2 regions of the Pseudomonas cichorii genome follow, and region 2 is predicted to be linked to the other one. Evidence: predicted binding sites of a transcription regulator. Region 2 holds the regulator's gene; the other holds the start of a gene.
What was found. The regulator sigma-54, encoded in region 2, starts transcription at its own class of promoters, with help from an activator protein. The targets are predictions, from matches to a motif close to ANTGGCATNNANNTTGCTNT.

Region 1 (5,731 bases), 2.8 Mb from region 2:
TTGCCGTTATGGATGTGGATCGGGACGCTGCTTTAAACATCTGCCAAGCGAATTCATTCACGAATGAATTCGCTTACACGGCAGTGGTGCTAAACAGCCACCGCCTCCACCTTGCGATGCTTCTCGTACAGGAAGCTCAATACCGCATGGCGATATTGGTTGTACAGCGGGTCATCGGCCATAGCGATGCGGTTGCGCGGGCGCGGCAAGTCGATCTTGAGAATTTCACCGATGGTCGCCGACGGGCCGTTGGTCATCATCACGATGCGGTCGGAAAGCAACACCGCTTCGTCCACATCGTGGGTGATCATCAGCACCGTGTTCTGCAATTCGCTCTGGATTCGCATCACCTCGTCCTGCAAGTGGGCGCGAGTCAACGCATCCAGCGCGCCAAAGGGTTCGTCCAGCAGCAGGACCTTGGGCTGCATGGCCAACGCACGGGCGATGCCGACCCGCTGTTTCATGCCACCAGACACTTCGCTCGGGCGCTTGTGCAGGGCGTGGCTCATGCTGACCATGTCCAGGTTATACAGCACCCATTCATGACGTTCGGCCTTGCTCTTGCTGCGTTTGAAGACTTTATCGACCGCCAGCGCCACATTCTCGTAGACCGTCAGCCAGGGCAGCAGCGAATGGTTCTGGAACACCAGGCTGCGATCCGGGCCCGGTGTGCGAACCTCTTTGCCATCCAGGATTACCGCACCGCTGGTGGATTCGGTCAGCCCGGCCACGATGTTCAATACCGTGGACTTGCCACAACCCGAGTGGCCGATGATCGAGATGTACTCGCCCCGCGCCACTTCCAGGTTGACGCCGGTCAGGACCTGGCTGGAGACGCCATCACGCTCGAAGGTCTTGCTGACGTTTTCGATGCTCAGATACTTGTCGTGCGCATTCATGTGCTTGCTCCTTAACCGGCCGATGTGCCGCGAGTGACCAGATGACCGATCAGGGCCACCAACCGGTCGAGTAGAAACCCGACGACACCGACGTAGATCAGCGCCAGGATGATGTCGCTGATGCGCGAGGCGTTCCACGCATCCCAGATAAAGAAACCGATACCCACGCCACCGATCAGCATTTCGGCGGCAATGATCGCCAGCCAGGAAAGACCGACACCTATGCGCAGGCCGGAGAAGATGTACGGCGCAGCAGCAGGCAACATGATCTTGCAGAAGTACTCCACGCCATTGAGACGCAGGACCTTGGCCACGTTGCGGTAGTCATCGGGAATGTTGCGCACGCCCACCGAGGTATTGATGATGATCGGCCAGATCGCAGTGATGAAAATCACGAAGATCGCCGAAGGGTGACTGTCCTTGAAGCCTGCCAGCGACAGCGGCAACCAGGCCAGTGGCGGTACGGTGCGCAGGATCTGGAACAGCGGGTCAAGTGCACGCATGGCCCAGGCCGACTGACCGATCAGCACCCCGAGGCTGATCCCGGCGACCACTGCCAGCGTATAGCCGTAAGCGACACGTTGCAGGCTGGCGAGCAGTTGCCAGGCCATGCCCTTGTCATTGCCGCCGTTGTCATAGAACGGATGGATGATCAGTTCCCAGGTTTCATGAATGACCTGGGTCGGCGGCGGCAAGGCCGCGCCCTTGCCGCTGCAGAGCATTTGCCACAGCAATAGAAACAGCGCGCCCACCACCAGCGGTGGCAATACACCCTGCACAAGGAACTGACGCAGGTTCTTGATTCGTGCAGGCCAGCGACTGGCGGGCTTGCCGGTAACGCTCACGGGCGTTCCCGCGGCCTTGAAGCTTTTACTTTCAGCGTTCATCGATTTCTCCCAAGCGAGTGGCCACTATCAGGACAAAGCCTTGATGGTCTGGCTGTCCAGATAGGCCTGCGGGTTTTGCGGATCAAAGGTCTTGCCATCGAAGAACCTCTCGATACCACGCGAGGTGGAGGCCGGAATCTGTGCCGCCGGTACATTCAGTTCAGCTGCAGCCTTGCGCCAGATGTCTTCGCGGTTGACCTTGTCCACCAGCGCCTGGCTGTCGAAGCCCTGCGGCAGGTAGCCCCAGCGTTTGTTCTCGGTGAGGAACCACAGGTCATGGCTCTTGAACGGGTAGGACGCGAACTCGTTCCAGTAGCGCATCATGAACTGGCTGTTTTCCACGACCTTACCGGTGCCGTAATCGAAGTTGCCTTTCATGCGCTGCACAATGTCTTCGTAAGGTGCGTTGATCCAGCGGCGCTTGGCGCAGATCTTGGCGACCTCTTCCTTGTTTTCAGGCTGATCGCAGAACATCTGTGCTTCCATCACTGCCTTGAGCAAGGCTTTGGCCGCATTGGGGTTGGCATCTACATAATCGGCACGCAACGCCAGAGCTTTTTCCGGGTGGTTGTTCCAGATTTCGCTGGTGGTGTTGGCGGTGTAGCCGATCTTCTGATTGACCAGTTGCCCGTTCCACGGCTCGCCCACACAGAAGCTGTCCATGCTGCCGACCTTCATGTTCGCGACCATTTGCGGTGGCGGCACGACGATGGTCGACAGGTCTTTGTTCGGGTCGATGCCACCGGCCGCCAGCCAGTAGCGCATCCACAGGTCATGGGTGCCGCCAGGGAAAGTCATTGCGGCGTTGATGCTCTTGCCTGCTGCTTTCTTGGCATCCAGTGCAGCCTTGAAAGGTGCCGAGTCGAGGCCCAGCTTAAGGTCAGCGTATTCGTTGCCAACGGAAATACACTGACCACCCACATTCAGGCGCGCCAGGATGTACATCGGCACCGGCCTGTTATTGGGGGTGATCTTGCCTGCGGCGATCAGATAAGGCATGGGCGTCAGGATGTGTGCACCATCGATGCCATTACTGGCCGAGCCCAGCACCAGGTTGTCGCGTGTGGTGCCCCAGGAAGACTGTTTCAGCACTTCGACACCGGTCATGCCGTATTTGGCGAACAGACCTTTCTCGTCAGCCACGAACAGCGGCGCAGCGTCGGTCAGGGCAATGAACCCCAGCTTGGCACTGGTGGTTTCCAGGCCATCGGTGCCAGCAGCCCAGACCACGGACTGCAAGCCTGGCGGCAGAATGCTCAATGCCGCACCGCCGCCCAGCAAGCCCAGCGACTGTTTGAGGAAAGACCGCCGAGGCGCATTTTCCGGGCTGTCTTGCTCGTGGCTATCTGGCTTCTCGTCCATATCACTCCCCCAAAAACACGCATAAAAAAACGGCGTACACACGCTCCAGGCCTTTGCCGATGAACGTGTGGACGCCGTTGTCCGGAATTCGCTTATGTGCCGCAGTCTTCGTCTTGAAGCACCCGGCTTGCACAACCTGTAAAGCAGTTTGCATGCCAGCTCTGCAACAACCACGAATCGCGTGGCTTGTAGCGAAGATGTGTCTGGCTCGCTGTGCGCCTCGGGATCGTTTCGCACATTACTGGGGCGCGACCTGCACCGCTTGCCCGGCGCAAGTGCACAAGGGTCAGTGACGCTTGCGCGGTGCAGGACGAGCGGCGGCGAAGGCCAGCAGGGTCTGGGAGACGTCGACCATACGCTGGCCGCGCTCCATGGCTGACTGGCGCAGGCGCTCGTAGGCCTGGCCTTCGCTCAACTGATGTTCATCCATCAACAGGCGCTTGGCCCGCTCGATCAACTTGCGTTCGTTGAGGGCCTGTCGTGCCTCTTCGAGCTCATCGTTGGCGCTCAGCAGGCGCTGGGTCTGAGACTGCAACAGATCCAGAACCGAACGCCCCAGGTTCGGCCCCAGGCCATCGGTTGGCGTGCTGTCCAGATCGATGGCCTGGACACTGAACAGGCGCGCCTGATCGACACTGCCTTCAGCTTCCAGGCTCACCAGACGGGCGAGCAATTGGCGGTGGTTGTCCAGATCGGCACGAGCCTGCTTGATGCTCTCCTGACAACGGGCCAGCAGCCCATCGGCCAGGTAGATCTCGATATCGCGCATGGCATCAATGCGCAGGCTATTAAGGTCGAACCAGACCTCCGACAGCATCGAATCGACTTTCTCGGCCTCCGAGGTTTTCAACGCCACGCCACGCAAACGCCCAAGCTGCGCCACACAATCGCTGCTTTCCTGATTGCGCCACAGGCGTCGGGCATCGTCGTCGGCGAACTGGATGAAGGTCTGGAAACAACGCTCCTGGCTCTGCACCAGATGTTGAAGCCGGTCATGAGCTGCAGCATCGAAATAGCCCGCCAGAAAGCCGCCCACGCCACAGGCACGCTCCTGCCCTGCCAGTTCCTTGCCCTGCATGAAATTGAACATCGCCACCAGAACGCGGGTAACCACCGGGTCGATGGCGGTGTCAGCGGCCTCGAATACAACCGCCAGCAAGCCACCGATCAGACGGCTCAACACCATGGTGGCGTCCTGAGGCTTAAGCCGCTGCTCGCGAATGCGTCGCCGCAAGCCAGGCAGTTCATCCAGGCCATGCATGACATAGGCGATACGGTTGAACAGCCGGGCGCGGTCGGATGCACTGGCAGCGTCCAGATCAATACGCTCGAAACAGTCCAGGACCCGGGCTTCGATGGCCTTGGCCTCGGCTGTCAGTACATCAAGCTGGGTCAGGTGATGGGCCTTGCCGCTGCCCAGATACATATTGGAATAACCACGCTCACGTTGCAGGGCATGCACCAGCTGGCCGACCTGCGTCACCATCTGGCAAGTGGAGGCCAATCCTTCCAGGCCTTCCAGTTCGCTGCGGCGCGCAGCCAACATGAAACGCAATGCTGCGGGCATGTTTTTATCAGTCATGGAATAGCTTCACGGGTGGAGTTCGGGGTCTCCATGCAAAAGCGGGTCCATGCCTCAATCCGAAAGAGGTATGTTGCTTGAGGTTGCAGGAGATCACCCGCCGCCTCGGCACCGCGCTGTCGCGCAGCAAACAGGAGCAGGTGTTTCCAGGTTCATGGTTCGGCTTGAGGCCGCCTTGCGCCTTTACGGCGCGTTCTGCGGCGCTCTCACGATTGTTGTGTAGGAGCTTCATTCGCTCCTACCGGGATGAGCAAAAATCCTCCAGACACCACCGATTGCGACGTGGGTGACGGCCGAGTGGAGGTATTGCGTAGTGGGGTGCGAGGCAGGACGCCGAGCAAGCGCCGCAGGGCCATGGAAGGCCCGTCGGCGCGTACCCACGGAGCAATGCCGGAGCGAGGGAACCCCGCCCCAAGGCGGGGCCGAACCGGAGCGGATGGTTTTCCCCCTTTTGCCGAAACAAAAGGGGGCCGCCGTAAAGGCGGAACCAGTAGGAGCAGCACATATCAATAATGGATATGTACGCCGGATAACATTTTTACCCTACATAAAATACTTTCTAATTCATGGTCTTGCGTCTTGTTTGATGAGAGCGCATTCATTCGCGAACGGCTCATTGCTTGATGAAGTCCAGCAGATAGCCGTTGATCTCATCAATCAATGTCGTACACATGCCATGAGAGGCACCGGGGATGATTTTCAGCTCCGAACCACGCACCAGCTCTGCACTTTTAATAGCCGAAGCGGCTATGGGCACGATCTGGTCGTCATCGCCATGCAGGATCAAGGTGGGAATATCGAACTTCTTCAGGTCTTCGGTGAAATCGGTTTCGGAAAATGCCTTGATGCAATCCAGCTCGCCCTTGATAGAACCCAGCATGCCGATGGCCCAGAACGCATCGATGGTGCCCTGAGAAGCCTCGACGCCCTCGCGGTTGAAACCATAGAAAGGTATCGCCAGTTCCTTGAAGAACTGCGAACGATTGGCCGTGACGCTCTCG
Region 2 (5,731 bases):
GACAGCTTCAAGGACGCTTTCACCAAAGCGGCCCTGACCCGTTTCGGCAGTGGCTGGGCCTGGCTGAGCGTGACGCCCGAGAAAAAACTCGTGGTGGAAAGCAGTGGTAACCAGGACAGCCCGTTGATGAACGGCAACACACCGATCCTTGGCCTGGACGTCTGGGAACACGCTTACTACCTGCTCTACCAGAACCGTCGCCCCGAATACATCAACGCGTTCTACAACGTGGTCAACTGGGATGAGGTATCCCGGCGCTACCAGGCCGCTTTGGCCTGATTCTCCAATAAAGACCTAAGGCAGTTTATGCGTTCGGAAATACTTACAGTCAGCAGCGTGCGGTTGTTTCGTCTGGCGATCGGGACAGTTCTGCTGTTGGCCGGCATGGCATTGCTGGGCGCACAAGGGCTGGCCTGGCTCGACCTTGAGCCGCGCCTGATGCGGGCGCTGGAAGGCGGCGCGATCTGTGCTCTGGGCACGGCATTAGGGGCGGTTCCGGTACTGGTGATCCGTAACATGCCGATCATGGTGTCCGATGGGCTGCTCGGCTTCGGTGCTGGTGTCATGCTGGCAGCGACGGCGTTTTCCCTGATTGTGCCGGGGCTTGAAGCTGCCGAAGGTCTTGGTTTTTCTGCCTGGGGCGCGGGTGGCCTGATCAGCGCAGGCATCGTGCTGGGAGCCTTGTGCCTGTTCATGGTGGATTACAGCGTCTCCAGAGGTTCGCCGCTGGGTGGTACGCCCGGACATCCGGCGATTGCTCCGCGAATCTGGCTGTTCGTGATTGCCATCGTGGCTCACAACATCCCGGAAGGCATGGCGATTGGCGTTTCGGCGGGTGGTGGCCTGTCGGAGGCTGATAGCCTGGCCATCGGCATTGCCTTGCAGGACGTGCCTGAAGGGCTGGTGATCGCCATGGTGCTGGCAGGTGCTGGAATGTCGCGCGGCAAGGCGTTCCTGATTGGCGCGGCTTCTGGCCTCGTCGAACCGCTCTTTGCCCTGCTCGGTGCCTGGCTGGTGGGCATTGCCGAGCAACTGCTACCATTCGGCCTGGCCTTGGCGGCTGGCGCAATGCTGCTGGTGGTGACCCATGAAATCATCCCTGAGTCCCGCCTGAACGGGCATAACAAGATTGCCAGTTTGGGATTGATTGCAGGTTTTTGTTTGATGATGGTGATGGATACGGCGCTGGTTTGAGGGGTGACTCCTCAGTCAGTGCGTACATGTTATCGAGGTGGAGGGGCCTTGGCCGCGACGGCCTGTATACAGGCAACACATTTTTAGCATCTGAAAATGACTGTCGCGGCCAAGGCCCCACCACGAATTTTGCCCCTGCCTCTTAACTGCCAGGCATTAGCCAATCGCCTTACTCGCCTTCATCGAACTTGTTATTGATCAGTTCGACCAGTCCGTCCAGGGCATCCTGCTCGCCTTCGCCTTCGGTCAGCAGGTGAATATCCGTGCCTTTGCCGGCAGCCAGCATCATTACGGCCATGATGCTTTTGCCGTCGACCATGCTCTCCGGTGAGCGGCCAACCCTGATCTGGCAAGGAAACTTGCCTGCGACGCCAACGAACTTGGCGGCTGCGCGGGCGTGCAGGCCCAGTTTGTTGATAATGGTGATTTGACGAGCGGGCATCGCAGTGAAAATCCTTCAGCTGAGGTCGCGGTGGCGGACCTGAACGTTCTTGAGTGATTGTTGCAGGACCTGACCCAGGCGCTCTGTCAGGTAGACGGAGCGGTGATGCCCGCCTGTGCAGCCAATGGCAATGGTGACGTACGAGCGGTTGCTGGCAGCAAAGCGAGGCAGCCATTTGTTGAGGTAGGAAAAAATGTCCTGGAACATCTCTTCGACATCAGGCTGGGCTGCCAGGTATTCGACAACGGGAGCATCGAGGCCCGAATGATCGCGCAGTTCAGGCTTCCAGTACGGATTGGGCAGGCAGCGCACATCGAATACGACGTCGGCGTCCACAGGCATGCCGCGCTTGAAACCGAACGACTCGATCAGGAAGGCGGTACCGGCTTCAGGCCTGTTCAGCAGGCGAAGCTTGAGGGTGTCGCGTAGTTGATAGAGGTTCAGGTGCGTGGTGTTGATCTTGAGATCTGCCAGATCGATGATTGGCCCCAGCAGAGTCGTTTCGTCGTGTATGGCTTCTGCCAGCGAACGATTCGCCGTGCTCAGCGGATGACGACGACGGGTTTCGGAGAAGCGTTTGAGCAGCGTCGCTTCGTCGGCGTCCAGGTAGAGCACGTCGCACTGGATATTGAGTGCACGAAGTTCGGCGAGGATCTGCGGGAAACGCGTCAGGTGGCTCGGGAGATTGCGTGCATCGATGGACACTGCCAGCAGAGGCTCTGCCAGCTCGCTGTTCATCAGCGCACGCTCTGCCAGTTCCGGAAGGAGGCCGGCAGGAACGTTGTCTACGCAATAGAAACCGTTGTCTTCCAGCACATTCAGCGCTGTGCTCTTGCCAGAACCCGAACGACCACTCACGACGATCAGGCGCATGCTCAATGTCCGTTCTGTACGTCCAGTACCACTTGATAAAGCGTTTCACCGCTTTCGGCACTGCGTAGGCGGTCACGCACTTCAGTGCGGTCAAGCATGCTGGCTATCTGGCGCAGCAGCTCCAGGTGTTCATCGGTGGCCGCTTCCGGGACGAGCAGGACAAATAGCAGGTCGACCGGGGCACCATCGATGGCGTCGAAATCGATAGGCGATTCCAGGCGCATGACTGCGCTCACAGGTGTTTCACAGCCTGCAAGGCGGCAATGGGGGATGGCAATGCCGTTGCCAAAACCGGTAGATCCCAGTTTTTCGCGGGCAACAAGGCTTTCAAACACACTTTGCTGGTCCATGCTCGGTACTTCTCGACCGATCAGGTTGGCAATTTGTTCGAGTACACGTTTTTTACTGCCGCCCGACACGTTCACGCATGAACGGCCGGGGGTCAGGATGTTTTCAAGTCGGATCATTGGGATGAGTGTCAGCGAGCTGTCGCACCTTTAAGGATGTTCTGCTGCTTCTCCTTATGCTTGAGCAATTGTCTGTCGAGCTTATCAGTGAGAAGGTCGATGGCCGCGTACATGTCGTCATGTTCGGCGTTGGCTACGACCTCTCCACCATGGATGTGCAGTGTGGCTTCGATCTTCTGCTTGAGCTTCTCGACCGCCAGGGTGACCTGCACGTTAGTAATCTTGTCAAAATGCCCTTCGAGCTTCTTGAGCTTGAGCTCAACGTATTCGCGAAGGGGCTTGGTCACTTCCAGTTGGTGTCCACTGATATTGACTTGCATACAGCTTTCTCCTTTGCCAGTGCATAAAGAAGCAGGAGTTCATTCCTGCCGCTGGAACGCTGTGGCTCTGCCTGCATCACATCAGTCGCTTGCGTTCACTCGAAGGTGCAATTCCGAGCGACTCGCGGTACTTGGCTACTGTGCGACGGGCTACTTGAATGCCTTGTGCCTCCAGTAAACCAGCGATCTTGCTATCACTCAACGGCTTTTTCTGATTTTCCGCTGCAACCAGTTTCTTGATGATTGCGCGGATGGCCGTCGAAGAGCATTCCCCACCTTCGGAGGTGCTGACGTGGCTGGAAAAGAAGTATTTCAGCTCGTAAATACCCCTTGGGGTATGCATGAACTTCTGGGTGGTCACGCGGGAAATCGTAGACTCGTGCATGCCCACCGCTTCGGCGATGTCGTGCAGGACGAGCGGCTTCATGGCTTCGTCGCCATACTCGAGAAAACCGCGCTGATGTTCGACGATCTGGGTGGCAACCTTCATCAGGGTTTCGTTGCGGCTCTGCAGGCTCTTGATGAACCAGCGGGCCTCCTGCAACTGATTGCGCATGAAGGTGTTGTCAGCGCTGGTGTCGGCCCGGCGCACAAAACCGGCATATTGCGGGTTGACCCGCAGGCGTGGCACGGATTCCTGATTCAGCTCCACCAGCCAGCGTTCGTTGTCCTTGCGCACGATCACATCGGGCACGACATATTCGGCTTCGGTGGATTCGATCTGCGAGCCGGGGCGCGGGTTGAGGCTCTGGACCAGTTCGATGACCTGGCGCAGTTCGTCTTCCTTGAGCTTCATGCGCCGCATGAGCTGGGTGTAGTCGCGACTGCCCAGCAGGTCGATATAGTCGGTGACCAGGCGCTGGGCTTCGCTCAGCCAGCGGGTCTTGGCCGGTAGCTGGCGCAATTGCAGCAGCAGGCATTCGCTCAGGTTGCGGGCGCCGATACCGGCAGGCTCGAATTGCTGGATACGGTGCAGAACGGCTTCGATCTCGTCGAGTTCGATATCCAGTTCGGGATCGAAGGCTTCGACGATTTCTTCGAGGGTTTCGTCGAGATAGCCCTGGTTATTGATGCAGTCGATCAGGGTGACGGCAATCAGCCGGTCCTTGTCGGACATCGGCGCCACGTTCAATTGCCACAGCAGATGGCTCTGCAGGCTTTCGCCCGCGGACGTGCGGGTGGTGAAGTCCCATTCGTCGTCATCGTTGCTGGGCAGGCTGCTGGCGCTGGTCTGGTAGACATCTTCCCAGGCGGTATCGACGGGCAATTCGTTTGGAATGCGCTCGTTCCATTCGCCCTCTTCCAGGTTGTCCACAGTGGGTGCGGATTCCTGATAGCTGGGCTCCTGGATCTCGGTATTGGGCTTTTGCTCAATGTTGTCGGCCAGAGGGTCGGAGTTGTCGAAGTCCTCGCCTTCCTCCTGGCGTTCCAGCATAGGATTGGATTCCAGTGCTTCCTGAATCTCTTGCTGGAGGTCCAGGGTCGATAACTGGAGCAAGCGGATAGCCTGTTGCAGCTGCGGTGTCATCGTCAGCTGCTGGCCCATTCTCAAGACTAGCGATGGTTTCATGGCAGGGGCTAAACACCTTATTCGCCGGCGCACATGCGCCATCCACTACAGGGCGCCGAAGCGCCAGCTTAAGCAAGTTATATGCCTGAATCTGAAGTGTTTGCCTAGAGCATCATGACAAAAAATGCATTGTCAACAGGATGCTTAGGCAAAGCTCGCATCAAGAGAGCTCACACAGGATCGACTACAGGCGGAACTCGTGGCCGAGGTAGACCTCTTTCACCAGTTGGTTGGCCAGAATGGTTTCCGAGTCGCCTTCGGCAATCAATTGCCCGTCGTTCACGATGTAGGCGGTTTCGCAGATATCCAGGGTTTCGCGCACGTTGTGATCGGTGATCAGCACGCCGATGCCCTTGGCTTTGAGGTGATGAATGATTTGTTTGATATCGCCCACCGAGATGGGGTCTACGCCTGCGAAAGGCTCGTCGAGCAGGATGAACTTGGGTGCGGTGGCCAGTGCCCGGGCAATTTCCACGCGGCGGCGCTCACCACCCGAAAGGCTCATGCCCAGGTTGTCGCGGATGTGGGTAATGTGGAATTCCTGAAGCAGGCTTTCCAGCTCCTTGCGACGAGCGGCTGAGTCGAGTTCCTTGCGGGTTTCGAGGATGGCCATGATGTTGTCGGCTACGGACAGCTTGCGGAAGATCGAGGCTTCCTGAGGCAGATAGCCAATACCTGCGCGGGCGCGGCCGTGCATCGGCTGGTGGCTGACATCGAGGTCATCAATCAGGACGCGGCCCTGATCGGCCTGTACCAGACCGACGATCATGTAGAAGCAGGTCGTCTTGCCGGCGCCGTTGGGGCCGAGCAAGCCTACGATCTGACCGCTGTCGATGGACAGGCTTACGTCGCGTACGACCTGACG

Region 1: the regulator sigma-54 is predicted to act here: its motif matches at 3,289-3,308, upstream of KGD89_RS09995 (CmpA/NrtA family ABC transporter substrate-binding protein).

The regions. Positions count from the first base shown of each region.
Region 1 covers NZ_CP074349.1:2,235,371-2,241,101, reverse strand. The annotation lists gene KGD89_RS10010 (AEC family transporter) at 1-36, shown strand, start outside; gene KGD89_RS10005 (ABC transporter ATP-binding protein) at 90-899, opposite strand; gene ntrB (nitrate ABC transporter permease) at 911-1,786, opposite strand; gene KGD89_RS09995 (CmpA/NrtA family ABC transporter substrate-binding protein) at 1,814-3,148, opposite strand; gene KGD89_RS09990 (nitrate regulatory protein) at 3,435-4,730, opposite strand; gene KGD89_RS09985 (alpha/beta fold hydrolase) at 5,344-5,731, opposite strand, start outside.
Region 2 covers NZ_CP074349.1:4,991,997-4,997,727, reverse strand. The annotation lists gene KGD89_RS21270 (superoxide dismutase) at 1-279, shown strand, start outside; gene KGD89_RS21265 (ZIP family metal transporter) at 307-1,194, shown strand; gene KGD89_RS21260 (HPr family phosphocarrier protein) at 1,364-1,636, opposite strand; gene rapZ (RNase adapter RapZ) at 1,652-2,509, opposite strand; gene ptsN (PTS IIA-like nitrogen regulatory protein PtsN) at 2,512-2,976, opposite strand; gene hpf (ribosome hibernation-promoting factor, HPF/YfiA family) at 2,988-3,296, opposite strand; gene KGD89_RS21240 (RNA polymerase factor sigma-54) at 3,373-4,866, opposite strand; gene lptB (LPS export ABC transporter ATP-binding protein) at 5,051-5,731, opposite strand, start outside.